DNA from 2 places in the Cohnella suwonensis genome. Region 2 is predicted to be linked to the other one. Evidence: riboswitches for the same ligand, from Rfam matches in the RefSeq annotation. Region 2 holds a riboswitch; the other holds the start of a gene.

Region 1 (16,028 bases), on a different contig from region 2:
AAATTGTATTTCGTCGTGGGCACGCTCGAATACTTGCAAAAAGGGGGACGGATCGGGAAGGCATCCGCCGTTCTCGGGTCCTTGCTTAATATCAAACCGATCTTATCCATCGATAAAGAAGGCGTCGTCTACCCGTTCGACAAGGCGAGAGGCCAGAAGCGCGCGTTCGCCAGAATCGTCGAAGTGCTGGCTTCCGACGTCGGCGGACGGCCCGTCAACCTGACGGTCGCCACGACGCCCGGGCATACGGAAGGCGCGGCGGAGTTGACGGACATGCTGAAGCGGGCGCTCGACGTCCGCGAATTCAAGGAGACGGACATCGGGCCGGTCATCGGCGCGCACGCCGGACCCGGCACGATCGGGTTGTTCGTCTTTCCTCTGAGGTCGGACTGATGGCGTTATCGCTATTCCATATGCCAATCTCGAAACTTCAAGGCGTGGGCCCTCAGAAAGCGGAGGAGCTCCACGCCTTGGGCATTTCCACCGTCGGAGCCCTCATCGAATACTATCCTTTCCGCTACGAGGATTACCGGATACGGGAGTTGTCGGAAGCGAAGGACGGGGAGAAAATTACCGTCCAGGGCACAATCGCGTCGTTGCCCGTCGTCCAGCGCTACGGCGGCAAATCCCGGCTGTCGTGCCGGGTAACGATTGGGGCGACTCTCGTGACCGCCGTCTGGTTCAACAGGCCGTTCCTGAAAGACCAGCTCGTCGTCGGACGGGAAATTACGCTGACCGGCAAATGGGATCAACGCCGCAAATACATGACCGTTGCCGATTCCGAATTTCCCGATCGCGGAACGTTGAAGACGGGGACGCTGCAACCGGTCTACTCCGTCGGCGGGAACGTCACGCAGACGCTGATCCGCAAGCTGATCGACAAGGCGCTGACCCAATATGCCGATTCGATTCCGGAACTGTTGCCGGATGATCTGCTTCGGCGACACGGGCTGATGTCGCGCGCGGAGGCGATCTCCATCATCCATCGGCCGGAGAACACGAAGGCGGGACAAGAGGCCAGGCGCCGCATGGTGTACGAAGAGTTCTTTCTATTCCAGCTACGGCTGCAGGCCTACCGGGCGTTACATACGAAGAAGACGGACGGCATTCCGCACGCCGTCGATAACGCCGACATTCGCGAGTTCGTCGACCGGCTTCCGTTCGAGTTGACGGACTCGCAGAAGCAGGTCGTCAACGAAATCCTTCACGACATGAAGCAGCCGTTCGCGATGAACCGGCTGCTGCAAGGGGACGTCGGGGCGGGCAAGACGGTCGTCGCCGCCATCGGGCTGTACGCGACGATCAAAGCGGGGCATCAAGGAGCGCTCATGGTGCCGACGGAAATTCTCGCGGAGCAGCACGTCCGATCGCTTAGCCGTATTTTCGAACCTTACGGCATGCAAGTGGGGCTGCTTACGGGCAGCTTGTCCGACCGCAAGCGCAGGGACGTCATCGCATCGCTGCAGATGGGGCTGCTCGACATCGTGGTCGGCACGCACGCGCTCATTCAGGAGGATGTCTTCTTCAGAAGCCTCGGCCTCGTCGTGACGGACGAGCAGCACAGGTTCGGCGTGAACCAGCGAAGCATTCTGAGGCGCAAAGGATTGAATCCGGACGTGCTGTCGATGACCGCGACGCCGATCCCGCGCACGCTCGCCATTACCGTGTTCGGAGACTTGGACGTCTCGACGATCCGCGAACGGCCGAAAGGAAGAAAGCCGATTAAGACGTATTCGGTCAAGCACGACATGATGGATCGCGTGCTCGGCTTTATTCGCAAGGAGGCGCAGCAAGGCAGGCAAACGTTCTTCATCTGTCCTCTCATCGAAGAATCGGAGAAGCTCGACGTGCAGAACGCGATCGATCTGCACGCCCAGCTTTCTCAATCTCTTCCCGAGCTCGCGGTAGGCTTGCTGCACGGCCGGATGACGGCCGCGGAGAAGGAAGCGACGATGGGAGCGTTCGCCGCGGGGGATACCGACGTGCTCGTCTCCACGACCGTCATCGAGGTCGGCGTGGACGTGCCGAACGCGACGCTCATGATCGTCATGGACGCCGACCGCTTCGGCCTGTCCCAGTTACATCAACTGCGCGGCCGCGTCGGCCGGGGAGAGCATCAATCGTATTGCATTTTGATCGCCGATCCGAAGTCGGAAAACGGGCAAGAGAGAATGAGGGCGATGACCGACACCGACGACGGGTTCGAAATATCCCGAAGGGATCTGGAAATCCGCGGTCCGGGAGAGTTTTTCGGCACGAAGCAAAGCGGCATGCCGGAATTCAGGTTAGCGAGCTTGATCGAAGATTTCGACGCGCTGGAGCTGGCGAGGGACGACGCGGCGCAATTGACCGCTCTTCCGGAATTCTGGTCGTCCGCCGTGTACGCGGGATTGAGGGAGTATCTCGCGCGCGACGCGAACAGCCGCGAAGAGCCTCTCGATTAATGTCGCGCTTCGCCGCCCGGGAAGCGAGATAGTCATCGGGCTTAACGGAACGGCATATGATGAACCGTATAGCCGCCGAAGGAGCGTGATCGACCCTGACCCAGAGCTGGCAAAAGTTCGGCATCAAAGCGGAGTTCGTCGAAAGAGTCAAGCTGAAGATGAAAAATCAGGCAACGAAAGAGCGGATCAAGGATTTGCTCGACGGCGTCACGAAATACGATCTGCAAGACCGGGCGAAGGTGCGCAGGTGGGTGAAGCAATTCGCCAAAATCCTGAACGAGACGCTTACGGAAACGCAGGAGGACCAGCTCGTCAATTTCATCATCGCCCAGAAGATCGATCCGAACAACATGCTTCATTTAATCAAATTGTACACGATGTTCAGATGAATCGAGCCGCGCTTGCGCATGACAAGCCGCGTTTCGATTACGACGGGTCGAGGGGGTATTCGCGGAGCGCTACGAGGAAGAACCTTATGACGCGGAATATTTGGCCGAAGCGAGGCGAATTTTGGCCATGCGGCCGTAAAGGATAGACATCCGGGCGGCGTTTGTTATAATAAGGATAGCGAGTAGCGGGTTTCGAACAATCGAATACGCCCCGGGGGAGCTGGAGCAAGGCCGGCTGAGAGTGCATCCCATCGAAGATGCAGACCCTTATACCTGATCTGGTTAATGCCAGCGTAGGAAGGCGGGAGCATGGCGGAACGTTCCCCGTGCGCTTTGTCCGTTTATATCTTATGGACGCCCTCCGGAATCGGGGGGCGTTTTTTGTTGCCGGAATTCGTCTCTCGACAGCATGGCAAGAGAGAGGGAGATACGGAATGGCAAGCAAGCTTCGGTTCGGAAAAGGTTTAGCGTTAACGGCGTTAGCGGGGGTACTGCTGGCGGGATGCGGCAATAACGGCAACGGCGGCAATAACGAGGGCTCGGGGTCGCCGCAAGCGAGTCCGTCGGCGTCCGCGCCGGCTAGCGGGGAGAGCCCCGCGAATCTAGAGGAAGTGACGCTCGTGCTCGACTGGACGCCGAACACGAACCATACGGGTCTTTACCTCGCGAGAGATAAAGGCTACTGGGAGAAATACGGTCTCAAAGTGAAAATCGAACAGCCGCCGGAAGCGGGCGCGAGCGCGCTCGTCGCGGCCGGGACGGCCGAGTTCGGCGTCGGCGCGCAGGAGAGCATGATCTTGGCGAGGGAGCAGGGATTGCCTCTCGTATCGATCGCTCCGATCATCCAGCACAATACGTCGGGCTTCGCGTCTCCGGCCGATCGCGGCATCAAGGAACCGAAAGATTTCGAAGGTAAATCTTACGGCGGTTGGGGATCTCCCGCCGAGCAAGCGGTCATCGAATCGATGATGAACGTACAGAAAGCCGACGTCGGCAAAGTGAACTTCGTCAGCGCGGGCACGGCGGATTTCTTCACCGCGGTGAAGAAGGGGATCGACTTCGAATGGATTTTCTATGGCTGGACGGGAATCGAAGCGGAACTTCGCAACGAACCGGTCAATATGGTTTATCTGACGGACTATAGCAAACAGCTCGACTATTACACGCCGCTCCTCCTCACGAACGAGAAGCTGATCGCGGATAAGCCGGAGGTCGTGCGCGCGTTCCTGGCGGGCGCCGCCGACGGCTATAACTTCGCGATCGAGCATCCGGAAGAGGCGGCCGACGTCTTGATCAAGGCGGAGCCGGAGATCAACGCCGAACTCGTGAAGGCCAGTCAGAAGTGGCTCAGCCCGAAATACAAAGACGACGCGCCGCGTTGGGGCGAGCAGAAACGCGAAGTGTGGTCCGGTTACGGAGACTGGATGAAACAAAACGGATTGATGAAAGCCGACCTGAATTACGACGACATGTTCACGACGGAATTCCTGCCGAAGTAACGCTCGAATACGAACGAAAGGGGGAATCGCCATGGCGCAAGCGCTGCTTAGCATTCAAATTTTGCCCAAAGTCAAACCGGGAGAAGACGTCGTCCCCTACGTGGACAAGGCGATCGCGATCATTAAAGCATCGGGCGTCGCCTACCGCGTCGGTCCTCTCGAGACGACGATGGAAGGAGACCTCGATAAGCTGATCGGGGTCGTGAAGGACATGAACGCGGCGATGTTCGAAGCGGGAAGCCCGTCCGTGCTGTCCCAGATCAAGCTGCTCGTCGACGCCGGAGACGGCGCGTCGATGGGCAAGCTGCTGCAGAAGTATCCCGATGGGCAATAAAACCGTTCGCGCCGTCCTGCTTCCCGTCGTCGCCTTGGCCGTATTCGTCGGGCTCTGGCAGGCGATCTGCGCCGCGTTCGAGATCAAGACGTTCACGTTGCCGGCGCCGTCAGCCATCGCCGTCTCCATGTACGACGATTCGGCGATTCTATGGAAACACGCGCTCGCGACGGCGTACTTGGCGTTCGTCGGCTTGGCGCTTGGCGTCGTCATCGGCATCGTCATCGCTATTTTTCTGCACTTCATTCCGGTATTGAGGGATGCGTTATCGCCGTTGCTCGTCTTGTCGCAGAACGTCCCGCTGATCGCGCTCGGACCTTTGCTCATGATTTGGTTCGGCTTCGGCTGGACGCCGAAGCTGATTCTTCTCGTGCTCGTGTCCTTTTTCCCGGTCGCGCTGTCGATGCTCGTCGGGCTTCGCCAATCCGAGCCGCAGCTGCGGGAATACTTGGATATGATCGGAGCCTCGCGATGGGAAACGTTGATACGGCTCGAATTCCCTGGCGCATTGACTTACTTCTTCTCCGGCTTGCGGATCGCCGCGACGTACGTCGTTTCTTCGGCGCTCGTCGCCGAATGGCTCGGCGCGAATAAAGGGATCGGTTATTATTTGAAGCTGAAATCGAACGGATTCGACCAACCCGGCGTCTTCGGCTCGATCGTCTGCGTCGTGGCGCTGAGTCTCCTGTTCTACTACGCGGCGGTCTTCGCGGAACGGCTCGTCATTCGCTGGCGCCCGCGCAAGAAGGGCGAATGGAAGGGGGCCTCCGAATGAGCGGGTTCGAGAATACGGCGGGACGTTCCCCGATGCTCGAGGTCCAAGGCTTGTCCAAAGCATACCAGAGAGGCAAGGAACGCTTCCAGGTGTTGGACGACGTATCGCTGCGGGTCGGAGAAGGGGAGTTCGTGTCGATCATCGGTCCTTCCGGGAGCGGTAAGTCGACGTTGTTCCGGCTGATCGGAGGCGTCGAGAAGCCGGATCGGGGAAGCATCCGCATCTCGGGGGAAGAGACGGCGGGGCGGCGCGGGCTCATCAGCTACATGCCGCAACAAGCCGCGCTTTTTCCTTGGCTGACGGTGGCCGATAACGTGTCGACCGCTCTCGTAACTGCCGGCTCTTCCAAGAAAGAAGCGAAGGAACAGGCCTTATCGTGGCTTAATCGCATTCATCTCGGCGACGTGGCGGGTTCTTACCCGCATCTGCTGTCCGGCGGGATGCAGCAACGGGTATCGTTCTTGCGTGCGTTGCTCATGAAGCGCAACGTCATGTGCTTGGACGAGCCTTTCGCCGCGCTCGATGCGTTAACGCGCGCGGAGATGCAGCGATGGCTGCTGGAACTTTGGGAAAGCGACCGGCGTTCCGTACTGTTCGTCACGCACAGCATCGAGGAGGCGCTCATGCTGTCGGATCGCCTTTACGTCTTGTCGTCGGCGCCGGCGACGGTGCTGAAGGAAATCGCCGTTCCGTTCGACAGGCCGCGGCGCGCGGACGTCTGGACGGAACCGTCGTTCGTGGAATTGAAGCGGGAAGTGCTCGCCTTGTTAGGGGACCGGACGTTACCGCACGCATAACGCGCGAACGCCGCGGAGGAAATCCATGGTATAATGGGTTCAAAAACGCGGAGGTTTACGTGATGGGCGATTGGTATTTCGACAGATTCGGACAAGCCGCGTTCGTCGTCGCCGACGGCGACCGGTTCGTGAGCAAGAACGGACGCAACCTGGGCTGGCTGTATCAGGACAATCAAGTGTTTTCGCTGACGGGACAACCGCTCGGCTGGTTGGATAAAGGGGTGCTGAGAGACCGCTCGGGAAGCATAATCGCTTTCTCGCGGTCGGGCAGCGCCTCTTTGCCGTCCATACCGGGCACGAGCGGCGCCCCGGGTTCTCCCTCGATACCGGGCCGTCCGGCCAAGCCGGGCTTCGCCGGATCGGTCAGCGATCCGGGCAAGGGCGGCTGGGGGAGCAAGACGATCCGTGAGTTTTTCGGAACGGACGTATAAGGGAGTTAGCGCTGCAGGAGCGCGAGGCCGCTTACGGCGGTTGTTTTGTCGCTGGAGATGACGCGGAAGTCGTTAAGTTTCAAGCAGTTCGCCGCGGGACGAAGCAGTAAATTCGGCTTCAGCAGGCACGTGCAAGGACGGGAACTGCCGCTGACGCGCGAGTCCGTAATCGTTCGCTTCGAGCCTGGGACAAGCGGATTCCTCGTCCAAGCGACGAGCACTAGATCGGGCTGTCGGGGAATCGTGATGGGCATGGTGGTTGTCGCCTCGTTTCCTGCGGAGATCTCTATAGGAGATTCGCGACAGGAAACGGAGGGAACCCGTCCGAATGTCTGATTTGGTGCGTATCCTTAGGGAAGTGTGTTTGCGTCAGAACGGAATATTTTTCGAGAAGGTATATAAAGGTTGTGAGGTAAACTTATGAAAATAGAACATATGAAAGACAAATCTAAATTGATCAAGATGAAAGCAAAGTATGAAGGGTTGATCGAGGGGTATAAGGCATATAGTTTCTTTAGTCTCGGAATATCACTTTTTGGAACATTTGCTGCGCAGGCCTTTTCAATTGCTGGGGATTCTATACCTCTTAAAATGCGGATTATTGAACGTACAGCAACATTATTAATCTGTTTGGTTTTGGTCGGATTGTTTATTGCGTGGATGATTAGTTATAATAATCGAAAAAGATTAAGAGTAGAAATTCAACTCAATAGAGTTATTAGCGCCGAAAAGAAACGAGAAGAGCGATTACGTGAGAAATATTTAGATAAAAAGAATAATTCAATCCACCGATGAGCCAGTTTTTTATTTCAGCGTGCCCAGAGGCACGCATCCTCTGGCCGGTCTCGGGAGGGACCAAGCACCTGCGTAGCTAGCTTACTCGGTCGCCGAGCGGATTCGGGATCTCGGGAGTAACTGATCGATGCGAATTGGGCGTGCCGGTAGTCGAAAAGCTGATGTGGCTCGCGACAGTGCTTCCGGATATTGCCTAGCAGGGAGACGTGGCGGCCGGGATCGTTCATCGCGTGATCGAACTCTACGATAAGATGGCAGACGGCGGACAGTACGCAGCCGAAGCTATTCTAAAGCTATTGCTACTGTACCCCTTGATGAAGGAAAAAGGCCTGCTCTGATTCTGATGAGCGGGTCTTTTTAATTCTTGAACAAGAACATGTGTTCGTGATATAATGATCATACCATCCCTAAGGATGAATTACAGAAGCTTAATCAAATATGGTTCGGTCTTGGAGAATATCAAAATAAATATTATTCGGTGTACAATCACCTAATTTGATATACTTGGATTACGCTAAGACAAGGAGATATCATAATGTTTCCAGTCATTGATATTTCAAAATGGTTCTACGAAGATATTTTCGTTTCGGGTTCCAAAGAGAAACGATGGTATAGGACACCTGAAGAAAATCAACTTAGACTTTTCAAATTGCCAGTATCTTTAACGAGTGGTACCAATCCTGAAGGTGAATCAACTGGAGAGATGTGGGCTGAAAAAATCGCTTCAGAAGTTGGTAATACTGTGGGATTAGAAACTCATCAAGTAGATATTGGATACTTGCATGTCGATCCTCTGGTGCTTGAGCATTATGGCCTTAGCCATGAATTTCTCGGAACAGGTATATACGGTGCACTTTGTAAGTCTTTTTTGAATGAAGGCGAAGAGGTGCTTATTGAAGGCGCAGATATGATAATGGATTTTGATGTTACTTACGATCGTAAGAAATTGAGGGGAAACACTGAAATTTATCGCTACGACTTACTGAATCGATTATTCAATAAACACGGGTTCGAAAGTAAATTACATGAAATGATTTTACTTGATGCGATTTTAGGAAATACCGATAGACATCAGGATAACTTTGGAATCATTCGGAATGAAAGAAATAAGGAAATAAGAATGGCACCAATATATGACAACTCTTCTTCGTTAGGGCGAGAACTTCCTGTTGAAAGAATTAAGCAGTTACTTTCCAGTCAAGAAATGTTTGACTCATATATAAGGCGTTCAAAAACGTTAATTAAGATTGGCTCAATCGATAATATTAAAAAAGTTTCATGTATTGATTTACTTGGGCATGCATTGGAACAAAAACCACAAATTAAGAATTTAATACAAAAGTTAGAGCAACTAACTGATGAAGATACAAATAATATCGTGCAGAATGTTCCTGATGAAGTTATGTCAGAAGTACAAAAAGAATTCGTAAGCAGGATTCTTCGGACTCGCCGTGATATTATTTTAAGGGAGTTCTTATTATGAATTTAAAATTGTTAGTCAATTGGAAAGCATCGTCTTCGGGTAAAAATTACGTAGTTGGTATCCTTCAGAATGAAGAAACTGGTTATACCTTTAATTATAATGAATACATGCTAGATGAAGCAAAAAATGATGGTTTTGAATTGTTTATCGGTTTCAATGATAGAAATAGCATCTATCACAGTGAAAAGTTATTTTCCGTTTTTGAACGAAGATTGCCAAGTATTAACCGCACTGATTTCAAAAAATTCTTAAAAGACAATAATCTTGAATCAACAGAAGATCCAACTTGGGATTATCTTTGTCTTACTAAGGGGAAACTTGCAACAGATTCAATCTCATTTGTTACTCCCATGACGTATACGAGAAGTCAAAATTTACTTTTTTTTAATTGCGATGTTGCAGGCTGGTCGCATACAGAAGAGGAGTATAAACTTACAAAAAAGGATCAAGAATTAAAACCGGAAATTGATGATTCAAATCTCCATGACACAACAGCAGTGTGTTTGATCGATAGTTCCAATAATAACCATAAGATTGGTTATGTTCCGAGGCCGTTTAATCAACTTATTTATAGATTGTTAAAGAAAGAAATGATCTTTAAAACGAAGGTATACTATTTAGACAAAGAAGAAGGAAGACCTAAAATTGTCATGTATACATTTGACATATCGGAAGAGGAATTACAAAAAGAAAAAGATCTTCAGTATCTAGTAGAATATGAAAATTAATAAAGAGCCTAATTTCTAGGCAATATGTTGCGGTTGAATCTGGCCTTATACGTAAGACGGAACAACCGAAATTAGACAAAATTGTCGCAGGAATAGTCAATTCACAATTATTTTACACAAGCCCTTAATGGGCTTTTTTTGTAAGTTAAGATATAACAAGTGTTCCAGGCACAGCCATGCTTAATGACAAACCATGTAAGTTGCTTCCGATCGTTTACAATTAATTTCAAACATAGCCGAAACCATATACAGATACTCGCCGCGCTGAAGGTGCTGGCCGAGCAAGACCTTATCGTCTTCTAGAAACAGGAACGCCATCATGAAATGATAATCGTCCGGTCGACATCAATTGCTCCTGAGCAAAAACCTAAGTCGAACGCCGGCTAGGAATACGGTTATTATTAGGTAGGAAAAGCGTCGTTTTGAGAAATTGGTGCACAATCAGTGATTAATTCAAGGTTTCAACATAAATTGGGGAAGGCACATGTGCCTCAAATCCCTTTATAAATAAGGGCTTATACATAAAAAGTCGACCCCCGTCTCACGACGAGGGCCTTCATGGGAGAGGAGAAACCGGACGAAGAGCTTATGGGGAAACGTAAGTCTTCTCCGCGGTTGTCCCCGGCACCTCTCGGCACCGGTACTATCATTGTGGCCTAGCTCGAGGAAAATATACGCGGGCTTGGAAAAAATCTGCGAACCCGTCATTTGCTTCCGGAACGGAGCTCTTCCGGCTTTCGGAGAGCGGGAGAATGTGGTAACATAACATCTGTCGAAAAACATACTGTAATTGTTATTCAAGCATGCAGGGGTTGAGCATTTGCGGGTTATTTCAGGACAAGCCAAGGGGCATCCGCTGAAAGCGGTGCCGGGCAGCAACACCCGTCCGACGACGGATAAAGTAAAAGAGTCGTTGTTCAGCATCATCGGCCCCTATTTCGACGGGGAACGGGTGCTCGACCTGTTCGCGGGAACGGGCGGCTTAGGCATCGAAGCGCTCAGCCGCGGCGCGGGAAGCGCCGTGTTCATCGATTCGCAGCCGCAAAGCGTCGACATCGTGAAAAAAAATCTCGCGTCGACCCGGCTGTCGGACAAGGCGGAAGTGTACCGTAACGACGCCAAGAGGGCGCTGAAGGTACTGGAACGGGCGGGCAAGCCGTTCGATCTCGTTTTTCTGGATCCTCCTTACGCCATGAAAGACTGCGACGAGCTGTTGCTGGAGATGGCGGCGAAAGGGTTGGTAGCGAACGGCGCCACGGCGGTCGTAGAGCATCATCCGGACGTCGAATACGGCGACGAGTTCGGCTCGTTCGAGAGAATCAAGTACGCGAAATACGGCGAAATCGCGTTATCGGTTTACCGGTTTCGATCACAGATAGAGGCGGAGAACGACTCCTCCTCGGCAACGGAGGAGGAACGCGATGAGTCCCCATCAGAACCGGAACGGACATGAGACGCGGGTAGCCGTGTATCCGGGAAGCTTCGATCCCGTTACTTTCGGCCATTTGGACATTATCCGGCGGGCGGCCAAGCAGTTCGACAGGGTCGTCGTCGCCGTTCTGAACAATACGTCGAAGTCGCCTCTCTTCAGCGTCGAAGAGCGCAAGGCGCTGCTCGCGGAAGTGACGCGCGACTTGCCGAACGTCGAGATCGACAGCTTCAGGGACCTGCTCGTCAGGTACATGAGATCCAAGCGGGCGCAAGTGATCGTGAGAGGCATCCGGTCCGTCACCGATTTCGAATACGAGCTGCAGATGGCGTCCACGAACAGGCAGCTGGACGAAGGCATCGAGACGGTGTTCATGATGACGAATCCGAAATATTCTTATTTAAGCTCCAGCATCGTGAAAGAGATCGCGAAGTTTAACGGCCCCGTGCAGGATCTCGTGCCTCCGGCGGTAGAAGCGGCGCTGCAAGGCAAGTACGTGCCGCCGGGCAACGAAGCGAAATAAGCTGTTCCAGTAAAAATATGTTCCAATTAAAACCGGCGATCGTTCGCCGGTTTTTTCTCGCGCTTATAGCGGAGGCGTCTTCCCCGAGGGAGCTTGTTCGTCGCGCGGTTTAAGGGGGGGCTTCGGCGCGCCCGGTCGGATGGCGGCGGCGGCGAGCGCAAGCAGCAAAAATACGGCGAAGCTGGCAAGGGAGACGGCGATACCGTCCGGCAGCCGCGTCCAGCCGTTCGGCAGCGGGGTTCCCGTCGCCCACGCTTCCGTCGCCGCCGACGAGACGGGCAGCAATCCTGTCATCAATCCCGATGCTTGTTCGGAAAGAGCCAAAGTGGCGATACCGTAAGTCGTGAAGAGGGCGACCGCGCTAAGCAGGAGCCGGCTAGCGACGACTTTCGCCCACGGGAACGGGAATTCGTTGCCGAAGGCGGCTCGCGCCTGCAGCAGGCCGCTCCAGCCGCTCCAAGCGAGCGCGGCCGCGATCAACGCCGCGGCGCTGGCGGGCGCGGCGGAGAACAGGGCGGAACGGGAGCTTTCGAACGCGCCCAGGTTCATTTCGTATAAACCCGGGAATGCGAGCCAGACATCGTTGCCCGGCGCGAACAGCTGGATGAGCCGCACGACGACGGCGCTCATCATCATTAATCCGCCCAGCGTCATCAACGTGCCGACGGCGTTCGTCACCGAGTCGGCCAGTTGCTTGCCTAGCGGCCGGCCATCGTCCGCGCGGGCATCCATCGTCGCCCTGACAGCCCTTTGGACAAGCGCGACGGGGTGCGTCAACGGTATGGATGGTACTTTCGGAGCTCGCGGTTTGGCGATTCGCGCCCACGCGAAGCCGGTCAGCAACGTCGCCGTCCATAGACCGAACGCGATCGCCCAACCGAGGGAAGGGGAGCGTAAAAATCCGTAGCCGATGACGAGAACGACGAGGAACGGGTTGGGCATATGCGACACGAGCAGCGCGGTATCGACGTCGTTTTCCCGAAGCAGGCCGTTCTCTCTCAGCCTGGCCGTTTCCTTGGCTCCCGCCGGGATGCCGGCGGACCAGCCGAACGCGATCGCCCAGCCGGCGGCGCCGGGGAGTCGGAACAGCCCCCGGGTAAGCGGCTCCGCGAATGCGGCGATGCCGTGAAGCAAGCCGGACGCCGCGAGCAGCTCGGCGAGGAGGAGCGGAGGAAGCAGGCCGGGGAAAACGTTCTGCCACCATATTTGCAAGCCCTCGAGCGAGGCCCGGAACGCTTCCCCGGGCGCGCCGACGATGCCGGCCACGACGGCCAAAGCGGTCGCTCCGGTGGAGAGGGACAACAGCAGCGAGCGTTTACGACCTTTGCGATTGAACAGAAAAAGCCCCCCGATCCGATACATTACAAATGTACGTTCCGGGGGACGGCGATAGACCTTCTTGTCCGATCAGACGCGGATCGGAGGTTTCGTGAAATCTCGGTAGGCATCGCCCGCGACGGCGGCCGGCATGGCTAGCGCGTACGCGGCTGTCGCTTGCGCGTCCATCTCCAAGTAAGGGGAGTCGTGCTCGGCCGCGGACCCGACGACGGGAACCGTCGCTTTGCCGCGCATCGTCTTCAACATGCCGCGTCCGCGTTCGGTGAAGCCGAGCACGCGAACGTAATCGACGCCGTTAGCCAACCGGGAGGCCGTCAGCAATTCTTTGCGATGGCCCAGCAGGATACGCAGCAGCGTGCGTTGCAGCTTCGTACGGGTGTATCTCTTCGTCTTTAATTCATCGAGAAGCGATGAGACCGTATACGCCTGAACGTCGCGGAGCACGTTCTTGATGCGGTGTTCCAGCCCTTCCGCAACTTCCGCGTATTCGGCCAGCCGTTCGGGGCTTTGGCGGAACAGCTCGTGAAAGAGCGGACGCGCGAAATGCTCCCAATGAACGGGGGCGCGGCCTTCGTCCGTTTCCCGTCTTAACACCTCGAGCGTTGTCGGGGGCACGAACGGGGCAAGACCGTCGAGCGAACCGGCTTCTCCGAACAACAGCTTACGCAGTGCGGTCGCGCTGGCGATTCGCGCGTCGGTAATGTCGGATTGTCCGTAGTCCGACTTCTCCCGCCGGACGGTATGCGGCACGATTCGGCTGTTCAGCTTGCGCAGCGCGAAGAGGTAATGCAAGCCGAGCGTATGATTCGGCTGGCTCAGGGAGAAAGACAGATCGTCCTTGCCGGCATCGCGTAAATAAGCGGCCGCCGCGTTCGCGAATGCGGAAGGGTAAGGAAGCCCGGTCTTCAATTCGGCTTCCAGCGAGGAGACGAACGCCGGAGGCTCTTCCGCGAGCATGGCGGATACTTGGAGCAGGGAGGCGATGTCTCCGCTTTCGCTGCCGAAGCAGAGCGAATCGACGATGCCCGTCGCTTCGAGCACGGCGACCGCGCCGTACGCGAACCATTGGGCAGGCTGCGAGCTAAAGGCGACGGGCAGCTCGAGCACGAGATCGCATCCGGCAAGCAGCGCCATCTCGGTTCGCGCCCATTTGTCCGCCATCGCCGGTTCTCCCCGTTGCAGGAAATGGCCGCTCATGACGGCCACGACGCCGTCCGCTCCCGTTATTTTCTTCGATTGTTGCAAATGATACAGATGTCCGTTGTGCAATGGGTTATACTCTACGATAACGCCGACGGTCGACATGGCCGCCTCCTCAGCGAAGTTTCATCGTCGCCCGGAGGCGCCGCAAGCGTTCGGGCTTGATTGCCACAATATAACACGCGAATGCCCCGGGAGTGAAGATTGGGCGCAATCGCGCCGAATATGTTGACAAAGCCTCGCCCATCTCGATATAATAAATTTTGTTTGTTTGGAGTGATCCCATTGTTGCTTAAAGTACAAGAACTTGCGGCCAGGCAAGAGCCGCTGCGCGTTTCGGGCGCATTAGACTTGACGGAATTGTTCCGGGACAACCCCGAGTTCAAGCCGCTCAAGCCGGTCGAATTCGATTTGACCGCCCAAGCGACGGAGAACCGGATCCTCGTGACCGGCCAGCTCGCCTGCGAAGTCCGCATGCAGTGCTCCCGCTGCTTGGAACTGTTCGACGAAGCGATGAACGTTCCTTTCGAGGAGCATTTCCGCGTCGTAGACGACGAAGAAGCTATGGAGAGCGAAGACGACGAAGCCGTGCCCGTAAAAGAGGAACGGATCGACCTGATGCCTTTCGTGGCGGAAGAGTTCGTCGTACAGCTGCCTTTCGCGCCCCTCTGCAAGGAAGATTGCAAAGGCTTGTGCCCGGAATGCGGAAAAAACCTGAACGAACAATCGTGCGGTTGCAATACGGAGAAGATCGATCCCCGTATGGCTGCGCTTCAGGATTGGTTTAAATCTCAGGAAGAATAACGGAAGGCTCCGCGGCCGGAAGTTACTCGGATCTGATAAGGAGGTGGCAGCAATGGCAGTCCCTTTTGCGAAGACATCGAAAGCCCGCAAACACAAACGCCGGACGCACTTTAAGTTGGTAGTTCCCGGTATGGTGAAATGCGAGCAATGCGGAGAGTTGAAACTTTCGCACCGCGTATGCAAAGTGTGCGGTACGTACAAAGCGCGCGAAATCATCAAGCAATAAAGCTTAGACGCGTCCGGATCGACGACGGGAAAGCACATCGGTTGCCTAATGGCCGCACGATGCGCGATCGCGCTCTCGTTGCAACCCGGCGCGTTTTTCTTTATACTCATTTTGGCACCTGGTATTAAAGGTTAACCAAGCTGGACGCGAAACTAATCCATTTACGATCGTAATGGCGAAAGTTCAAAAAGTTCGGTTATCAGCACCGAGAAGGTTGAAAGAAGCTAGGGAAAGAGGATCGGAGCGTAAGCAAACCTACGTGAGAACCGGAAGTCCCGGCTGAATTCAAGATTCGACGTCGAATAGTCTTCCAGAAATACTTCGTGATCTTAAGCGGACTTTTTGAACGTTGCAGAATGTTTAAGTTCGCTAAAGCGTTAAAGCAAATGAAGACATTCTGTACTTGGAAAAACTTCCGTTGAACGCGGTCGCTCATCTCGAGGGACTTCGATCGAAGTTTTTCTTAACAACCTCTAACGGAATGAAAGCGGTGGTAGGCATGGAACGGCTCCCTAAACGTCAGCGTCATCAGCAGCTTAGCCGGCTATTGGACGAGAATCCGTTTCTCACCGACCGGGAATTGACCCGCCTGCTGAAGGTCAGCATCCAGACGATCCGCTTGGACCGGCTGGAGCTTGCCATTCCCGAATTGAGGGAACGGCTCAAGCTGATGGCGGAAAGGTCTTACGACTCCGTGAAATCATTGCCATTGCACGAGGTTATCGGGGATATTCTGGATTTGCAGCTCGATAAGAGCGGCATCTCTTTGTTCGAAATCAGAGACGAGCACGTGTTTTCCCGTACCGGCATCGCCAGGGGGCACCACGTATTCG
Region 2 (16,028 bases):
CGCCGTAGAGATTCACGAGAGCCGCGTCGGGGACGACGGCTCGGAAGAGTTTCTCGAGCGTCTTCAGCGGCTCGAACTGGAAGCTTTCATGAAGTATTTAGAGGGGCGAATCGCGCTTGAACGGGCGCCGGTTTATATGGCCGAGTAGGAAAGCGAAAGAAGGCAGCACGAGGCCGATGAACAAGCCTGCGTATACGGCGAGTCCGATCAGGGTGCCGATGCCGATCTGGACGAGCGCGTCGACGCCCGAGAACGCCAGCGCGCCGAACGTTCCTCCCATGATGGCGGCCGCGGTTCCGATGACGCCGCCGGTCGTGCGCATCGCCTTCGCCATCGACGCCCGGATGTCCCCTTTGCATTCGCCTTCGCGGAATTCCTCGTTGTACCTCGCCATTAGGAAGATGCTGTAATCGACCCCCAACGCGACGATAACGAGGAAAATAAAGAACGAAGCGGTCCACGACAGGCCGGAATACCCCAACGCTTTCACGAAGAGGAATTCCGTCAGCCCCATCGTCACCCCGTAGTTAAAGACGAGCGAGAGCAGCACGTAAAGCGGCGCGATCCACGAACGGAGCAGCATCGCGAGCAAGAGGGCGATTCCCGCGAGCATGAGGGAGCCGGTACGAATGAAATCCCGATAGGAGATCCCCTTGAGCTCGTAATACTTCGCCGATACGCCGGTGACGTAAGCTTCGGAGCCGGCCATCGCCGTTCCGTTCAGGCTCGCACGCACCCGTTCCGAGATCGCGGGAACCGAATCGATGGCGGCGATTCCGTAAGGGTAATCTTCCAGAATGAGCTCCAGCTTCGACGTATGACCGTCCGGCGACACGTAGTAATCGAGAGCGGCTTTGCGGGAAGCAGCGGCCTCGGCGGATTCCGGCTTGCGCTCCGTTTCCGTCGCTCTCTTCAAGCTGCCGATCTGCGAAGACAAGAGCTTGCCCAGGCCGCGTTCCCAATACCGGACGGCGGGTCCGACGCCGATCCAGCCTTTGCTGAGGGGAACGGCGCCGAGCGCGATCGTCTTCAATCCCTCGAACAGCAATTTTTGGTCGGAGGCGATCGATTTGACGAGTTCGCGGGCCATATGGGCGTCCGCGAGCTGTCCTTCGACGGTGAACTGGACCGGCTTGCGGCCGAGAGGCCTGACCGCGCTTCTGACTTCCTTGATGCCGATCTCGCGGGCGAGATCGGAGCTCATCTGCTCGAGCGCGGCCAAGCCTGTCGCGGTTCTCATCGACTCCCGCGAAGAGACGACGACGGTAACCGGGAACGCTTCTCCGGCTCCGAACGCTTTCTCGACTTGACGGAAGCCTTGGACCGAGGCCGAGCCGGGATCGATTTCGGAAATATCGTCGAACGAACGTTGGCCTTGAAACAGTAGCGCCAGCGGCAACAATACGACGAAAGAAGCCAAGAGGACGATCCTCGGCTTCGCGGAGCAGGCCGAGGCTAACCGTTCCCAGTAGCCTTTTCGCGGGGAGATGGAGCGGTTGGCGGTCGTCGCGGACGCCTTATGGCCGAAAAGAAGAAGCAGGCATGGCGTAAGCGTCAACGACGCCGCGACGGAGACGGCCATCCCGACGGAGACGCCGGCCGCAGAGCGGTACAGGCCGAAATCGGCCAGTCCGAGGAGCAGGAATGCCGCGAATACGGTACCCGCGGCGTAGAGCACCGTTCTCGCGGCGCCTTTCATCGCCTCGCCGAGGGCGACCGCGCGATCGGCCAAGCGATCTCCCCGGGCATGCTCGCGATAACGCTGAATGAACAAGATGCAGTAGTCGGTGCCCGCGCCGAATAGGACGGCGATCAGGAACGATTCCGTAAAGTGGGAGACGGGCAAGCCGAATCGTTCCGACGCGAATGCGATCAAGCCTCTGGAGACGATGAAGCTGACGCCTATCGTTAGCAAAGGGATGAGCGGGATAACCGCCGAACGGAACACGGCGATCAAGATGAAGAGGACGATGCCGACGGTCAGCAGCTCCGTCGTGCGGAGTCCTTTCTCCGAGGTTTGTTGGAATTCCTGGGACAGCGCCGCCGTGCCCGTCAACGCGGCATCGGCTCCTTCGGGGACTTCTTCCAAAAGCGACTTGAGCCGATTCAGCGCCAGCTTCGTTTCGTCGTCGAAGTCCGCAAAAGGCAAATTTACGATCGCGAGCCGCGTCGTGCCGTCTTCGCTCGTCATACGCTCGGCCAACTCGGGCCGGGAACGGGGAGAGAGCACGCCGGTTACGCCAAGCTCGTCTTTTCGCTTCTCGACGTCTGCCAGCATGCCGTCCATCCAGTCGATGTCCCCGTCGCTCAGTCCGCCCGGGCGCGATACGACGACGACGGCGCTCGACAACGAGCGGGAGTCCGGATGAACGAGCTGAAGAAGCCGGGTCGCCCGCACGGAATCCGCGTCCGCCGGGAGAAAGCGTTGTTCGGTATGGCTAACGACGCTTTGCAGATTCGGGAGAAACAGATAGGCAAGCATTGCCGACGCGAGCCAGCATAAGACGATCGCGAAGCGATATCGGACGATTCCGCCGATCCATGAGTTCATGAGGTTTGGCCGCCTTCTTTACGGATGGGAATAACCTTCCAACGCTCCTTCGCCGCGTAGGGCGGCCGCGCGATGGAGGGGATTCGGGTGAAAATAGCCGTTTCCGCGGAACGTCTTGCCGCCGATCGATACGGCCGTCATTCCGACGTCGATGGCGTGCGATTCCGCGAAATCGGCGAGCAGACGGTCGTCGGTCAAACCGTCGATATCGATATACCATAACCTCGTGCCGGCTTCGGAGACGACGAACAGCCTGGCGCGAGAGAAGACGAGAAGCCATGTTTGCGGGCCCTGCGCGATCGAGAGCTCCGCCAAGTCGTAAGTTTCCACTTCTGAACCCATCCTCTCATGCCGATATACTGATTGTAACGGTTCGATCGAAAAGCATGCAAATGCAAGTTGCGAGGGAGGCGTTCCCGATGACGAATGCGGACATATCGGTAGAACCGCTCGGCGATCGCGCGTTCCTGCTACGGTGGGCTGGAGAGGCGGCCGCGGCGAGGCTCGCGTCCTGTGCGAGGGCGTTAAACGAAGCCGGGTTAAGCTGGCTTCGCGAAACGGTTCCCGCGTACCGAACGATCGCTTGCCACCTGCGGGACGGCTATTACGGAGTCGAAGAAGCCGCGGAAGAAGCTCTTCGGTTCGTTCGTTCCGTCATCGAACCGAACCGGGAGATAGAGGCTCGGCTCGTCGAATTGCCGACCGTCTACGGCGGGGAAGCAGGTCCCGATCTCGCGGAATGCGCGGATAGAAGCGATATGACGGAGAGCGAGTTCGCGACCCGGCACGCGTCCGCGACGTACGAGGTGGCGTTGCTCGGCTTCGCGCCGGGGTTCCCGTATTTAAGCGGGCTTGACGCCGCGCTGTCCCAGCCGCGCCGGGCATCGCCGCGCATGAAAGTGCCCGCCGGCGCGATCGGCATCGCGGGAGGACAGACGGGCGTGTATTCCGTCGAGTCGCCGGGAGGCTGGCAGATCATTGGGCGGACGACGGTTCCGTTGTTCCGTCCGGATGCGGAGCCCCCTTTTTTGCTAGCGCCGGGCGATCGCGTACGCTTCGTCGCGATCGAGGCGCGCGGTGGCGGAGAGGGGGCCGCGGCGATCGCGGTAACGGACGTCGCCGGTTCGTCCGACGATCAGGCCGAGGGCGCCGGCGGGACTGACGCCGATAGCGAACGGTCAGCGGCCGGAAACGTCGCTTTGACTGTCCTGAAACCGGGCTTGCTGACGACGGTTCAAGACTTGGGTCGCTCCGGCTGGCAAGCCTACGGCGTGTCAGGGGGCGGCGCGATGGATACGGCGTCGCTTCGCAAAGCGAACCTGCTCGTCGGCAACGACGAAGGAGCGGCGGCGTTGGAGCTGACTTTGATAGGCGGCGCTTACGTCGCGGAGAGGGATATCGTCGTCGCGATATGCGGCGGGGATCTAGGGGCGTCCGCGGACGGCTCGAAGCTGCCGATGAACCGTCCCGTCTTCTTGCGCCAAGGGACGGTTCTGACGTTCGGAACGGCGGCTTCCGGCTGCAGAGCTTACGTGGCCGTTGCCGGCGGCATCGACGTTCCCCCGGTGCTCGGCAGCCGCGCGACGGACGCGCGCGCGATGATCGGCGGAGGCCGAGGCAGGGCGCTGCAAGCCGGCGATCGGATCCGGCGTTTCGAGCCGGGAGAGAGGGCGAAAGCGCTCATAGGGCCGCTTCGGCGGAAAGCGGAGCCGGACGGACGCGGCTGGAGCGCTCCCGATTGGAGCGCGTCCGGTTGGGTTGAAACCGCTCCGTATCTGGCGAGGATGTCCGGCAAGCGCCGCATCCTTCCGATCCGGCTGCTGCCGGGAGCGGAGTGGGGAAGGTTCGGGAAGGAAGCCCGAGAGCTTCTGTTCCGGGAAGCGTACCGCGTCGAGACGTCCTCGGACCGAATGGGCGCGCGGCTGTCCGGTCCCGCCATACCGATATCGGTAGGCGGCGAGATGGAGTCCCACGGCGTCAGTCCGGGGACGATCCAGGTGCCGCCGGGCGGACGGCCTATCATTCTGGCCGCGAATTGCCAGCCGACGGGCGGTTATCCGAAGATCGCGAACGCGATCGCGGCCGACCTGCCGCTTCTGGCGCAAGCGTCGCCTGGAGATTGGCTGTCGTTCTCGCTGACGGACGCCGATACGGCCGAGCGGGCGTTGAAGCTACGGGAACGCGAGCTTGCGAAGTTAAAGGCGGGCTTGAGAGCGTTGACGAAGAGGGGCGCCATCGTCCCGAATTAATTGCTCGGCAATAGAAATGAACGGAACGGCGGAGCGTAGCCGAAGAGGCGCCGCTCCGCCGCGAAACAGAACGGAGGAACGGGAGTGCGAACGATCGATTTGAACGCCGATATGGGAGAACTCCCAGGCGCGACGGGAAGAGCGTCCGACCGGGAAATGCTGCGATACGTCACTTCGGCCAACATCGCATGCGGTTTCCATGCCGGAGACGCGAGCACGATGCGGGAGACGGCCGAAAGATGCCTTGAGCTCGGAGTCGCGATCGGGGCTCATCCGGGTTTGCCGGACCGCGAAGGGTTCGGGAGGCGGAGATTGGCCGTCGGCGCGGTCGAAGCGGCAGACATGGTGCTCTACCAGACGGGCGCACTGAAAGCGCTCGTCGAGGCGGCCGGCGGAACGTTAAAACACGTAAAGCTGCACGGCGCGCTTTATCACATGGCCACGGAGGACGATGCGCTGGCCATGGCCGTCGCGCAGGCGATCGCTCGGTTCGACGGGCGGCTCGCGCTGTTCGGATTGCCGGACAGCGCATGGAGCGGGGCCGCGTCCGCTTGCGGACTTGCGTTCGTGACGGAAGGCTTCGCGGACCGGGCTTACTTGCCGGACGGCCGGCTGATGCCTCGGGATCGGGAGGACGCCGTGCACGGAAACCTCGACTCGGTCGCCGATCAGGCGCTCGCGCTCGCGAACGGCGGACGCTTCGGCACGATCTGCTTGCACGGGGATACGCCAGGCGCCGCGGAACATGCCCGGATGGTCGCGGAAACGCTTCGTTATGCGGGAATCGCGGTTCATTCGGCGGGATAGCCGGGCGCTGCCACGCTCGAATTATGTCGAACAAGTATCGAAGTCCTAGTTCGCAAGCAGGAAAATCAAGGAATGCGTTGAATCTTAACTGTAGGAAAGTCAGCAAGTATCGCGAATAGAGCTGGCAATGAGTCGGGGGCAATCCATGGCGATGAATCGCGCGGAAATGAAAACGGCTTGGACAGTTATCGTGGCGGTGGCCGTTTTCTTATGCATCAGGTTGTTGAACGGATGGTTGGAACGGATTCTTTCGCACTTGAACCAAGAGGCGGCGCATGCGATTCTTGAATCGTTCGCGGCGACGGCTTGCTTCTCTTTGCTCGTCATGGGCTGGTTGGTATTCGTTCCGACCTTGTGCATGCAACGGCTCATGACCGCGGCGCTGTTCACGGGAGTCGGATTGTTCGATCTCTTGCATTCCCTAAGCGGGCCCGGCATGCCGATGTTCCGCGAAGCGACGGGGGAAGCACCGAGCGTCATGCTGGAATGGATCTCGCAAACGATCGGCGCGATCGGCCTTCTCGTCGTGTTTTCTTTGCGGAATCCGATCGTCAAGCCGCGCGCGCGGTTGTACGCGATCATTCCGGTCGTCATGACGGTGATGATCGTCTCGTTGATCGTCTTCCGGACGGAAAGCTGGAACGAAGCCGCGCTCGAGCGTCTCGCTCCCTATCAGTCGGCGTTTACGCTGATGTTGTACGCGGCCGCGGTCTGCGTGCTTTTGTTCCGTCACCGCATCGAGAGGCCGGCGGCAATGCTCACGATCGTGCAGGCGATCATCTGGCTGTTTTTCGCCAAAATCGAAGATTCTTTCGGTATAAAAGTCGGAGAAATGCATGATCTGCTGGTCGTTGCCTTTAAGCTGATCGGATATTCTTTCCTGCTGAAAGGCATCTACCTCGTCTTGATCGAGGAGCCTTACCGCAGGCAGAAAAAAAACGAGGCGAAAGTGAAATATTTGGCGTTCCACGACGAGCTTACGGGATTGCCGAATCGACGCTTGTTCTCGGAAAGGGTCAAAGCCGAGATGGCGCACGCGCAGCACGGAAACGGGAAATTCGCGTTGCTGTGGCTCGACGTCGACCGGTTCAAGACGATCAACGACTCGATGGGCCATTCGTTCGGGGATCGGCTGCTCGCGGCCGTGGCCGAACGGCTGTCGAAGTTCGCGGAGAAGCCGGAGAACGTCTTCCGTCTCGGCGGAGACGAGTTCGCGCTGCTCGTCGGCGATATCGCGGACGAAGGCGAAGCGGAGAGCATCGCGCGGAAGCTCGTCGACTTGTTCGGACAGCCGTTCAAGGTCGGCCCGTCCGGATTCCATATCACGGGAAGCGTCGGAATGGCATTGTTCCCGGACGACGGCAATACGCTCGATCTGCTGTTGCAGAACGCGGACATCGCCATGTACAACGCCAAGGAATCGCGTAACAGCTGGAAGCGTTACGAGAAAAAGATGAATCTAAAGGCGAAGGAAAAGCTGCTGCTCGAGAACGATTTGCGCATCGCGCTGGAGCTCGACCAATTTTATCTCGCTTACCAGCCGCTCGTCGACTTGGAACACGAGCATCTCGTCGGAGCGGAGGCGCTGCTTCGATGGAGCCATCCGGAGCGGGGCGAGATTTCTCCGGCGGACTTCATTCCTCTGTGCGAGGAGAACGGATTTATTCTGCCTCTCGGCGAATGGGTGCTGCGCCAGGCGTGCATGCAGATGAAGATGTGGCAGGATCAGGGCTTTCCGCCGATCGTCATGTCGGTCAACTTGTCCATCCGCCAATTCCGCCAACACGACTTGAGCGAACGAATCGGGAACGTGCTCAAGGAAACGGGACTAGAGCCGCAATGGTTGGAGCTCGAAATCACGGAAAGCATCATGGCGGACGTCGCGTTCGCGACGTCCATGCTGGAGAAGCTGAAAAAAATCGGCGTGCGAATCAGCATCGACGACTTCGGCACCGGCTACAGCTCGCTTTACTACTTGAAGCGGTTCCCGATCGACAAGCTGAAGATCGACCGCTCGTTCGTCAATGACGTGCTCACCGACCGCAACGACGCGGCGATCGTGTCCGGCATCTCCGCGATGGCGCGCAACCTGAACTTGAAGGTGACGGCCGAAGGCGTCGAGAGCGCCGGGCAGGCGGCTTTCCTGAAGGAGCAGAAATGCCAGGAAGCGCAAGGCTACTACTATTCGCGCCCGGTGCCTGCCGATAGGTTCGAAGCGTTGTTCGAGGCAGAACGGAACAAAGCGGTAAGGGGAGCAGCGTCCTCATGAGCATGCGACCGACGAACGGAGCGCTGCCTATCCGAGTGTTCGTATACGGATCGCTTTTGCCCGGGCAGAGCAATCACGGCGTCGTCGCGCCATACTTGCTCGCGGCGCGGGAAGGGCGAGTGCGTGGTTTTCTCGTCGATGCCGGGGAGTATCCGGCGCTCCTATTGGACGAAGCGGGCGAAACTAGCGGCGATCGCGAGCACGGCGGTGACAGAGTCCAAGCACGCTTCGTTCGGGGGATGTGGATGGAGGTTGCTCCGGCCGGTCTGCCGGCTCTCGACGAGCTGGAGGGATTCCTCGGCATCGGAGAGGACAACGATTACGAACGGGTCCGGATCGCGGACGCGGACGATCCGGACTGCGCCGGTTGGGTATATATCTGGACGGATTCGCGCGGCTATCCCGCGGCGAACGTCGATTGGTGGCCGGACGCGGTCGCGAGAAAACGAAGCTGAAAGCCGAACGAGCCAGACCTGGTTACGGGTTCGGCTTGTTTTGTCGTTCTACGCGCTCGGCCCGCGTTACCGCATATGCGTCGGGATTGTGTCGGGACGACGGATAGAGTTGAACAGGTAGTCGGGTTCGAGTACGATAGAATAGCCTCGTTCGCGAATTTCTTCCCGGCGCGGCGGTTACCCGGATTCGCGCTTTGACGATTCCGGTACCCCAATCAGGCACACTCGCTCGGAAGAGCGACAGGAGGCGTCATCGATGGCGGTATTCGAACGCTCTCGCGGGCATGCGAGAATCGGTTTTCTTATAAAAGCGACAAGGCTGGCGATGGTCTTCTCGCTCTTTCTGATAGGCTTGGCTGTTCTCTCCGGGAGGGCGGAAGCCCATGCGACGCTGGAGCAAACGACGCCCGCGTCCGGGGCCAAGCTGGAGTCCGGGCCGGCCTCGGTCGAGCTTCTATTTAACGAGAGGCTCGATAGCGGCGGCATGAAATTGACCGTGCTGAACGAGGACCGACGCGATATTTCCAAAGGAAAACCCGAACTGTTCGATGGGAACAAAGGGCTGAGAATCGCGTTGCCGAAGCTCGACGAAGGCCATTATACCGTATCGTATTCGGTCATTTCGGCGGACGGTCACCCGGTATCCGGAGCCTATGTCTTCACGGTAGGAAATCCGGCGCCGCTGACGGACGCGAGCGAGCTCGACCCGCATTCGCAAGTCGGACACGCGCACGAGCACGGCTCTGCCGGGCTGTCGCAGCAATCGTTCCTGCTGTACGCTTCGAGGATCGTCTACTATGCCGGCTTGCTGACGGCGGCCGGGCTCTCGTTATGGAGCCTTAGAAGGAAAATGTCAGCCGAAGCGCTCGAGACCTACCGGCGCACGTTGTCGCTGGCGGGCAAGTTCGCGTTGATCGCGACGCTCGCATACGTCTTCTTCAGCCTTCAAGATTTGGGGCAAGGGGAGCCGATCTCGGAATGGGGACGCATCCTGACGGAAACGACGATCGGCAAGCTGTACATGGCGGAGCTGCTGCTCGCGCTGGCCGCGCCTCTTCTGCCGTCGCTGGCCGCGCCCGCGAAGCTATTCTGGGCGGCGGTCGCGCTGTTCGTCGAAGCATGGTCGGGCCATGCCGCCGCTTTCGATCCGATCGCTTATACCGTCGGACTCGACTTCGCGCACTTGGCGGCGGCGTCGCTCTGGAGCGGCGGGCTGCTCCTGCTGCTCGCGATCTGGCTAAAGGATAGGGCAGAGGCGGGCAGGTTCGCGGTATCCTTCTCCAAGTGGGCCTTCGTATCCTTCGTCGCCCTTTGGATAACGGGCGTGCTGTCGACGTTCGATTTCCTTCCGTCGCTCGAATATTTAAAATTCACCCTATGGGGGAAATGGCTCATAGCCAAGGCCGCATTATCCGCGCTCGTCGCGATTACGGCGTTGCTCATCCGGTTACGTCTTCGCAAAGGAGACGCGCCGCGCGGTTACTTGCTTAAGATCGACGCGGGGTTGCTTGCGGCCATCGTACTATGCGTCGGCATTTTGACGTACCAGACGCCGCTGCCGGACAACGAACCGCTGACGTACCATAAGATGGGCACCGACATGCACGTGACGCTACGGATCACGCCGAACGAGCCGGGCGACAACGAGTTCAACTTGAAAATCTGGTTGCCCGAGAAAGTCGCGAAAGGCGAGCCGAAGCTCGTACGGCTCCGGTTGCTGCCGACGGGTAAAAAAGACATGGGTTACATCGACGTTCCGCTGGAGAAATACGAGGACGAAGAACAGGACGCTTTCCCGGATTTCCTCAAGTCGACTTATCGGTCGAAGGGACCTTACTTGCCGTTCCCCGGCGAGTGGAAAGCGCAAATCCGGGTAACCGACGGCGAGGACAACGAACGCGTGCTGGAGACGACTTACCGGATTTATTGATCAGAGCGGGGAAGGGGAGGAAGAAGGATGGACAACCCGAAAAAAGACGGAAGGATCAAGTGGTTGATCCTTCTCATCCCGACGTTGACGATCGGGCTGTGGGAGTACGTCCGACATGCGTTCCTGCTTCCCTACATGTCGATGGGCCTCGGTAACTTTCTCGCTCCGTTCATCGTGCTGGCCGTCACGCTGACGGTCGTCCGCGGTTTGTTCGGCAGGCTCGAGCAATCGCAGCGGGCGCTGCAACGGGAGAAGGAATCGAACGCCTCGCTGGAAGAACGCGAACGGCTGGCGAGGGAGCTTCACGACGGCATCTCCCAGTCGCTGTTCCTGCTCGCGGTGAAGCTCGACCAATTGGACGAGTTGGTCGCCCAAGGTCCGGTGAAGCCGCTCGCGGAAGGACTGCGGGAAACGGTTCGGGTCATGCACGAAGACGTGAGGCAAGCGATCGCGAGCCTTCGGCAGCCTCCTTCCCCGGCCGAAGCCGCCTGGGTCGTCCCGATGCGCGAGCTGCTCGGAGAGACGGCCGGCATCGCGGAAGCGACGGCGGAATTCAATTGGAGCATTCCCGACGGGGGCTTAACGGATAAGGAAAAAGTCGAGCTGCACGCCTGCGTGAGGGAAGCGCTGATCAACGTTCGCAAGCATGCGAAAGCTTCCCGCGTCAACGTCATAGGCGAACCGGATGGCGCGAACGGCTTCCGCTGCTCGGTCGAAGACGACGGCGCCGGATTCTCGGCGGATCCGCTGAACGCGCCGGGACGATTCGGGCTTCGCATCGCCCGCGACCGCGCTCTGGCGATGGGATGGACGTTCCAAGCGGAGCGGCGCGGAAGCCGTACGGTCATCGAATTGCGGAAGCCGGGAAAGGAGAGCGCTCATGCCCGTTAAAGTGTTATTGGCGGACGACCATAAGCATGCCCGGGAAGGGATACGGACGATCGTCTCCTCGATGGCCGATTTCGAAGTCGTCGGGGAGGCGTCGAGCGGCGAAGAGGCTCTAGAGCTGGCCGGCACGCTGAGGCCGGACCTGATCTTGATGGACATCCACATGCCCGGGATGGGCGGATTCGAAGCGGTGAAGGCGGTCAAGGGCGCATACCCCGAGGCGAAGATCGTCATGGTGACCGTGTCCGACGAGGTGTCCCATCTGTTCGAGGCGATCCGGAAAGGCGCGCAGGGTTACTTGCTGAAGAACTTGAATCCTTCCGCGTGGCGGGAATACTTGAGAGCGGTCGCGCTCGACGAGGCGCCGCTTAATCCCGAGGTGGCGATGGCGATCTTGAGCGAACTATCGGTTAGGAAGACGAACGATCCCGCGGCGACGCGCAAGGATTTGCCCGAGATCGAACCGCTCACGCCGAGGGAACGGGATATTTTGCAGGAAGTGGCGAGAGGGCAGACGAACCGGGAGGTCGCGTCGGCGCTCGGATTGTCGGAGCATACGGTGAAAAACCATCTGAAGAACATTTTGCAGAAGCTGCACTTGGACAACCGGGTTCAACTGACGCGTTACGCTTACGAACGGGGCATGGTGGAGACGGAGTAAAGAACGCGGACCGCGCGATTAGCACCGGAGACGCAATATCGTCACAAACAAACGACCCGTATGACTCTTTCGAGTCATGCGCCTAAGGTAAGCGGAAGATATACTTGGGAATATCCAAATACCTGTCGGACGAGGAAAGGTCGGATCATTCCCATGAAAAAAAGCATCATTCTCGTATTCGCTCTGTTATTGACTTTCGGATTTGCAAGCTTGGCCAGCGCTCACGTAACCGTTCAGCCGAAGGAAGCGCCCGCCGGATCGTACCAAGTATTCACGATGCGCGTCCCTTCGGAAAAAGAATCCGCGACGACGCAAGTGAAGGTCGCCGTTCCGGAAGGCGCCGCGGTCAGCCGCGTGGAAGCGAAAGCGGGCTGGACGTACGCGTTCGAGAAAGGCGCGGACGACAAAGTCGTCAGCATCACGTGGAAAGCGGACGGCGCGGGCATCGGCGCGACGGAGTTCGCGGAATTCCGTTTCCAGGGCAAAGTCGCGGACGACGCGAAAGAGCTCGTCTGGAAAGCATACCAGACTTACGCCGACGGCGTAGTCATCGAGTGGACGGGCGCTCCGGACGCGGATAAGCCGGCTTCCGTTACCGCGGTAACGGCGGCTACGGGCGACGGTCACGGCGACGGACACGGCGCGGCGAGCGCGACCGGCGACGACGCGGATGAACAAGAAGAAAACGAAGGACGCGATACGCTGACGCTTTCGCTGGCGATCGCCGGTCTCGTAGCCGGCGTGCTTGCACTGATCGTAGCGGTGTTCCGTAAGCGGACGTGAATACTTGAACGCAAATGCGAAAATACTAAGTCGGAGTCGATAATAAAAGAGGTTGGAGGAACGACGATGAACGTTCAACGCGCATCGGAGATCGCGGCATCGCCGATCATGGCTAATGTGACGTTTGACAGCATTCCGGTTTATATCCAGCATGTAGACGAGTCGAACGAAGTCGCCCGCATTTACCCTCTTCACGATCCGAAACAGGAACAAAGCATTGCCGTAAGCCAATTGGTCGAGCATTGAAACTGAAAGGTTGACAGATGATCGCGGCCGAGGTACTGTTGATTAGTAATTCCACTAGGGGCGCCCGCAAGGGCTGAGATAAGGCAGATGCCTTGGTCCCTTCGAACCTGATCTGGGTCATGCCAGCGTAGGAAAGTGGGCAATGTGCGTCAGGCTATTGCGGTACCGACAGCGAACGTCTTAACGGACGTTTTCCGTCATGCCGCACGTGAACGCGACACATTTCAGCCGCTCCCTCCGGGGCGGCTTTTGTTGTTTTTCGCGTCTTCCGGACCTAGCATCTCTTGGTTCTGGCGCGGACAAAAGCCACCGGCGAGAGCTGCCGTTATTGCGCCATCCAAGGCGCGTAATCGCAGGTGCTGCATGAAATGTGCTTCGGATCGCGACTGTCTTCCGTCACTTCACCTCTTTTCATAGCTGCCTCCTAGGGGAATTTCGAAAATATCCTTTAGGAGGTTTTTTATTATGCCGATTATGACGACGCCGCTGCCGGGCAGCCGCAAAGTGTACGTGACAGGTTCGCGGGAGGATATTCGGGTGCCCATGCGCGAAATCGCTTTGGAGCCGAGCAAGGGGAGAACCGGGGAACAACCGAACGCGCCGGTTCGGGTTTACGATGCGAGCGGCCCTTACACCGAAGATGGCTTTCACGCCGACGTTAGGCAGGGACTGCCGCCTTTGCGGAACCGATGGATCATGGAGCGCGAAGACGTCGCGGAATACGAAGGACGTCAAGTGCGGCCCGAAGACAATGGATTCGCCACGGCCCGATCGGCCGAGGAACGGGGAGCGGAAGTATTCCCGAAGCCGCATAACCGCTGTTTTCGTTCGGAAGCGGGCCGCAACGTCACGCAGCTTCATTACGCGCGCCAAGGCCGCATCACTCCCGAAATGGAGTTCATCGCGATCCGCGAGGGGCTCGGCGCGGAGTTCGTCCGTGCGGAGGTCGCAGCGGGGCGCGCGGTCATTCCGGCGAACATTAACCATCCGGAATGCGAGCCGATGATTATCGGAAGAAATTTTCATGTAAAGATCAATGCCAATATCGGCAACTCCGCCGTCGCGTCTTCGATCGAGGAGGAAGTGGAGAAGATGACGTGGGCGACCCGTTGGGGCGCCGATACGATCATGGATTTGTCGACGGGCAAGAACATTCATACGACTAGGGAATGGATCGTCCGCAATTCCCCGGTTCCGGTCGGCACGGTGCCGATCTACCAAGCGCTCGAGAAGGTCGGCGGCAAAGCGGAGGATCTCAGCTGGGAGGTGTTTCGCGATACGCTCATCGAGCAGGCGGAGCAAGGCGTCGATTACTTCACGATTCATGCCGGCGTGCGGCTTCGGTACATACCGATGACGGCGAAGCGGGTAACCGGAATCGTCTCCCGAGGCGGCTCGATTATGGCGGCTTGGTGTCTCGCCCATCACAAGGAGAACTTCCTGTATACGCATTTCGAAGAAATCTGCGAAATCATGAAAGCTTACGACGTGACCTTCTCCCTGGGCGACGGCCTTAGACCCGGCTCCATCGCGGACGCCAACGACGAGGCGCAGTTCGCGGAGCTCGATACGCTGGGCGAACTGACGGACATCGCCTGGAAGCATGACGTTCAAGTGATGATCGAAGGCCCCGGCCACGTGCCGATGCATTTGATCAAAGAGAACGTCGACCGGCAAATGGAAGTATGCAAGGAAGCGCCGTTCTACACGCTAGGGCCGCTGACGACGGACATTGCGCCGGGGTACGACCATATTACGTCCGCGATCGGAGCGGCGATGATCGGATGGTTCGGCACGGCGATGCTCTGCTACGTCACGCCCAAGGAGCATCTCGGGTTGCCGAACAAAGAGGATGTCAAAGACGGGGTGATCGCGTACAAGATCGCCGCGCATGCCGCGGACTTGGCGAAGGGGCATCCGCAAGCGCGTCTTCGGGACGATGCGCTGTCCAAGGCGCGCTTCGAGTTCCGCTGGCGCGATCAGTTCCACCTCTCTCTCGACCCCGAACGCGCCATGTCTTATCACGACGAGACTCTTCCGGCGGAAGCGGCGAAGTCCGCGCATTTCTGCTCCATGTGCGGTCCGAAGTTTTGCAGCATGCGCATTACGCAGGATATTCGGGACTATGCGGAACAGCATGGCTTAGAGGCGGATGAAGCTCTCGAAGCCGGCATGAAAGAGAAGGCGGAACGATTCGTTGCCGAAGGAAGCCGGATTTATGCGCCTTGACGCTGAAGGTCAGGAGCGATATTCCAGGCAAATCCGCTTCGCTCCGATCGGTTTATCGGGCCAGGAAAAGCTTGGCGACGCCAGCGTTCTCGTCGTAGGCGCCGGTGCGCTGGGCGCATCGCTTGCCCAGCATATGGTCAGGGCGGGGGTCGGCAGCTTGCGCCTCGTCGACAGGGATTACGTGGAGCTGAGCAACCTCCACCGGCAAACGCTCTTCGACGAGGAGGACGCGCGGACCGCGCTTCCGAAGTCGGTTGCCGCCGTTGCCAAGCTGCGCCGCATGAACGGCGGCGTCAGAATGGAAGCTTTCGTGGCCGACGTCAACTTGCGCAATGCCGAGTCCTTGCTCATGGGCGCCGATCTGGTGCTCGACGGCACGGATAATGCCGAGACGCGCCTGCTGCTAAACGATGCTTGCTTCGCGCACGGCATTCCATTCGTCTACGGCGGCGTTGCCGGCGCCAACGGGATGAGCGCGTTGTTGGTTCCGGGAGATCATTGCTGCCTGCGTTGCTTGCTCGGGGAAGGGGAGCCGTCCGAGGCGCATGAAGCGGCGCCTACTTGCGATACGGTCGGCGTCATTTCACCCGCGGTGGAGCTAGTTGCGGCGTTGCAGGCGGCGGAGGCGATCAAATGGCTCACGGGCAACCGGAAGGCATTGCGCGGGACATGGGTGGTTGCCGACATATGGGAGTTTTCGCTCAAGGAATGGAAGCTTCCGCCCGGTCGGGAGAGTTGCCCATACTGCGGTTGGGGCGAAATGGAAAATAGGAGCGTACGGGACAGGAGCGATGAAGGGATCTTGGAATTTCCGACGTTGGACCCTGCCGCGTTGGAATCCGATGAGGACGCTCCGTCCGCCGAAGAGGGGGTCCCCGTCGTATTGTGCGGCAGGGACACCGTGCAAGTAAAGTTGAACCCGTCGCTTCGTTTGCCGGATTGGGAAGCGCGGCTGGAAGC

Evidence for each region. Region 2 has a riboswitch for thiamine pyrophosphate ahead of thiC (phosphomethylpyrimidine synthase ThiC). Riboswitches for the same ligand answer to the same signal wherever they lie in the genome.
Region 1: it holds a riboswitch for thiamine pyrophosphate, as region 2 does, so the genes downstream of both, ACFPPD_RS24950 (ABC transporter substrate-binding protein) here and thiC (phosphomethylpyrimidine synthase ThiC) in region 2, are expected to answer to the same signal.

The regions. Positions count from the first base shown of each region.
Region 1 covers NZ_JBHSMH010000113.1:42,301-58,328, forward strand. Annotated here, with positions in the region: gene ACFPPD_RS24935 (DegV family protein) at 1-393, shown strand, start outside; gene recG (ATP-dependent DNA helicase RecG) at 393-2,444, shown strand; gene ACFPPD_RS24945 (stage VI sporulation protein F) at 2,540-2,833, shown strand; TPP riboswitch at 3,037-3,150, shown strand; gene ACFPPD_RS24950 (ABC transporter substrate-binding protein) at 3,268-4,332, shown strand; gene ACFPPD_RS24955 (thiamine-binding protein) at 4,364-4,666, shown strand; gene ACFPPD_RS24960 (ABC transporter permease) at 4,656-5,441, shown strand; gene ACFPPD_RS24965 (ABC transporter ATP-binding protein) at 5,438-6,238, shown strand; gene ACFPPD_RS24970 (4-fold beta flower protein) at 6,301-6,669, shown strand; gene ACFPPD_RS24975 (hypothetical protein) at 6,675-6,923, opposite strand; gene ACFPPD_RS24980 (hypothetical protein) at 7,090-7,464, shown strand; gene ACFPPD_RS24985 (HipA domain-containing protein) at 8,000-8,947, shown strand; gene ACFPPD_RS24990 (HIRAN domain-containing protein) at 8,944-9,675, shown strand; gene rsmD (16S rRNA (guanine(966)-N(2))-methyltransferase RsmD) at 10,496-11,128, shown strand; gene coaD (pantetheine-phosphate adenylyltransferase) at 11,097-11,627, shown strand; gene ACFPPD_RS25005 (hypothetical protein) at 11,691-12,989, opposite strand; gene ACFPPD_RS25010 (nucleotidyltransferase) at 13,035-14,270, opposite strand; gene ACFPPD_RS25015 (YceD family protein) at 14,451-14,969, shown strand; gene rpmF (50S ribosomal protein L32) at 15,022-15,195, shown strand; gene fapR (transcription factor FapR) at 15,695-16,028, shown strand, end outside.
Region 2 covers NZ_JBHSMH010000024.1:18,038-34,065, reverse strand. Annotated here, with positions in the region: gene ACFPPD_RS10085 (hypothetical protein) at 1-148, shown strand, start outside; gene ACFPPD_RS10080 (MMPL family transporter) at 98-2,551, opposite strand; gene ACFPPD_RS10075 (hypothetical protein) at 2,570-2,881, opposite strand; gene pxpB (5-oxoprolinase subunit PxpB) at 2,971-4,800, shown strand; gene ACFPPD_RS10065 (LamB/YcsF family protein) at 4,885-5,607, shown strand; gene ACFPPD_RS10060 (putative bifunctional diguanylate cyclase/phosphodiesterase) at 5,753-7,876, shown strand; gene ACFPPD_RS10055 (gamma-glutamylcyclotransferase family protein) at 7,873-8,331, shown strand; gene ACFPPD_RS10050 (copper resistance CopC/CopD family protein) at 8,588-10,261, shown strand; gene ACFPPD_RS10045 (sensor histidine kinase) at 10,289-11,152, shown strand; gene ACFPPD_RS10040 (response regulator) at 11,142-11,810, shown strand; gene ACFPPD_RS10035 (YcnI family copper-binding membrane protein) at 11,964-12,593, shown strand; gene ACFPPD_RS10030 (H-type small acid-soluble spore protein) at 12,660-12,839, shown strand; TPP riboswitch at 12,886-12,990, shown strand; gene thiC (phosphomethylpyrimidine synthase ThiC) at 13,305-15,068, shown strand; gene ACFPPD_RS10020 (ThiF family adenylyltransferase) at 15,058-16,028, shown strand, end outside.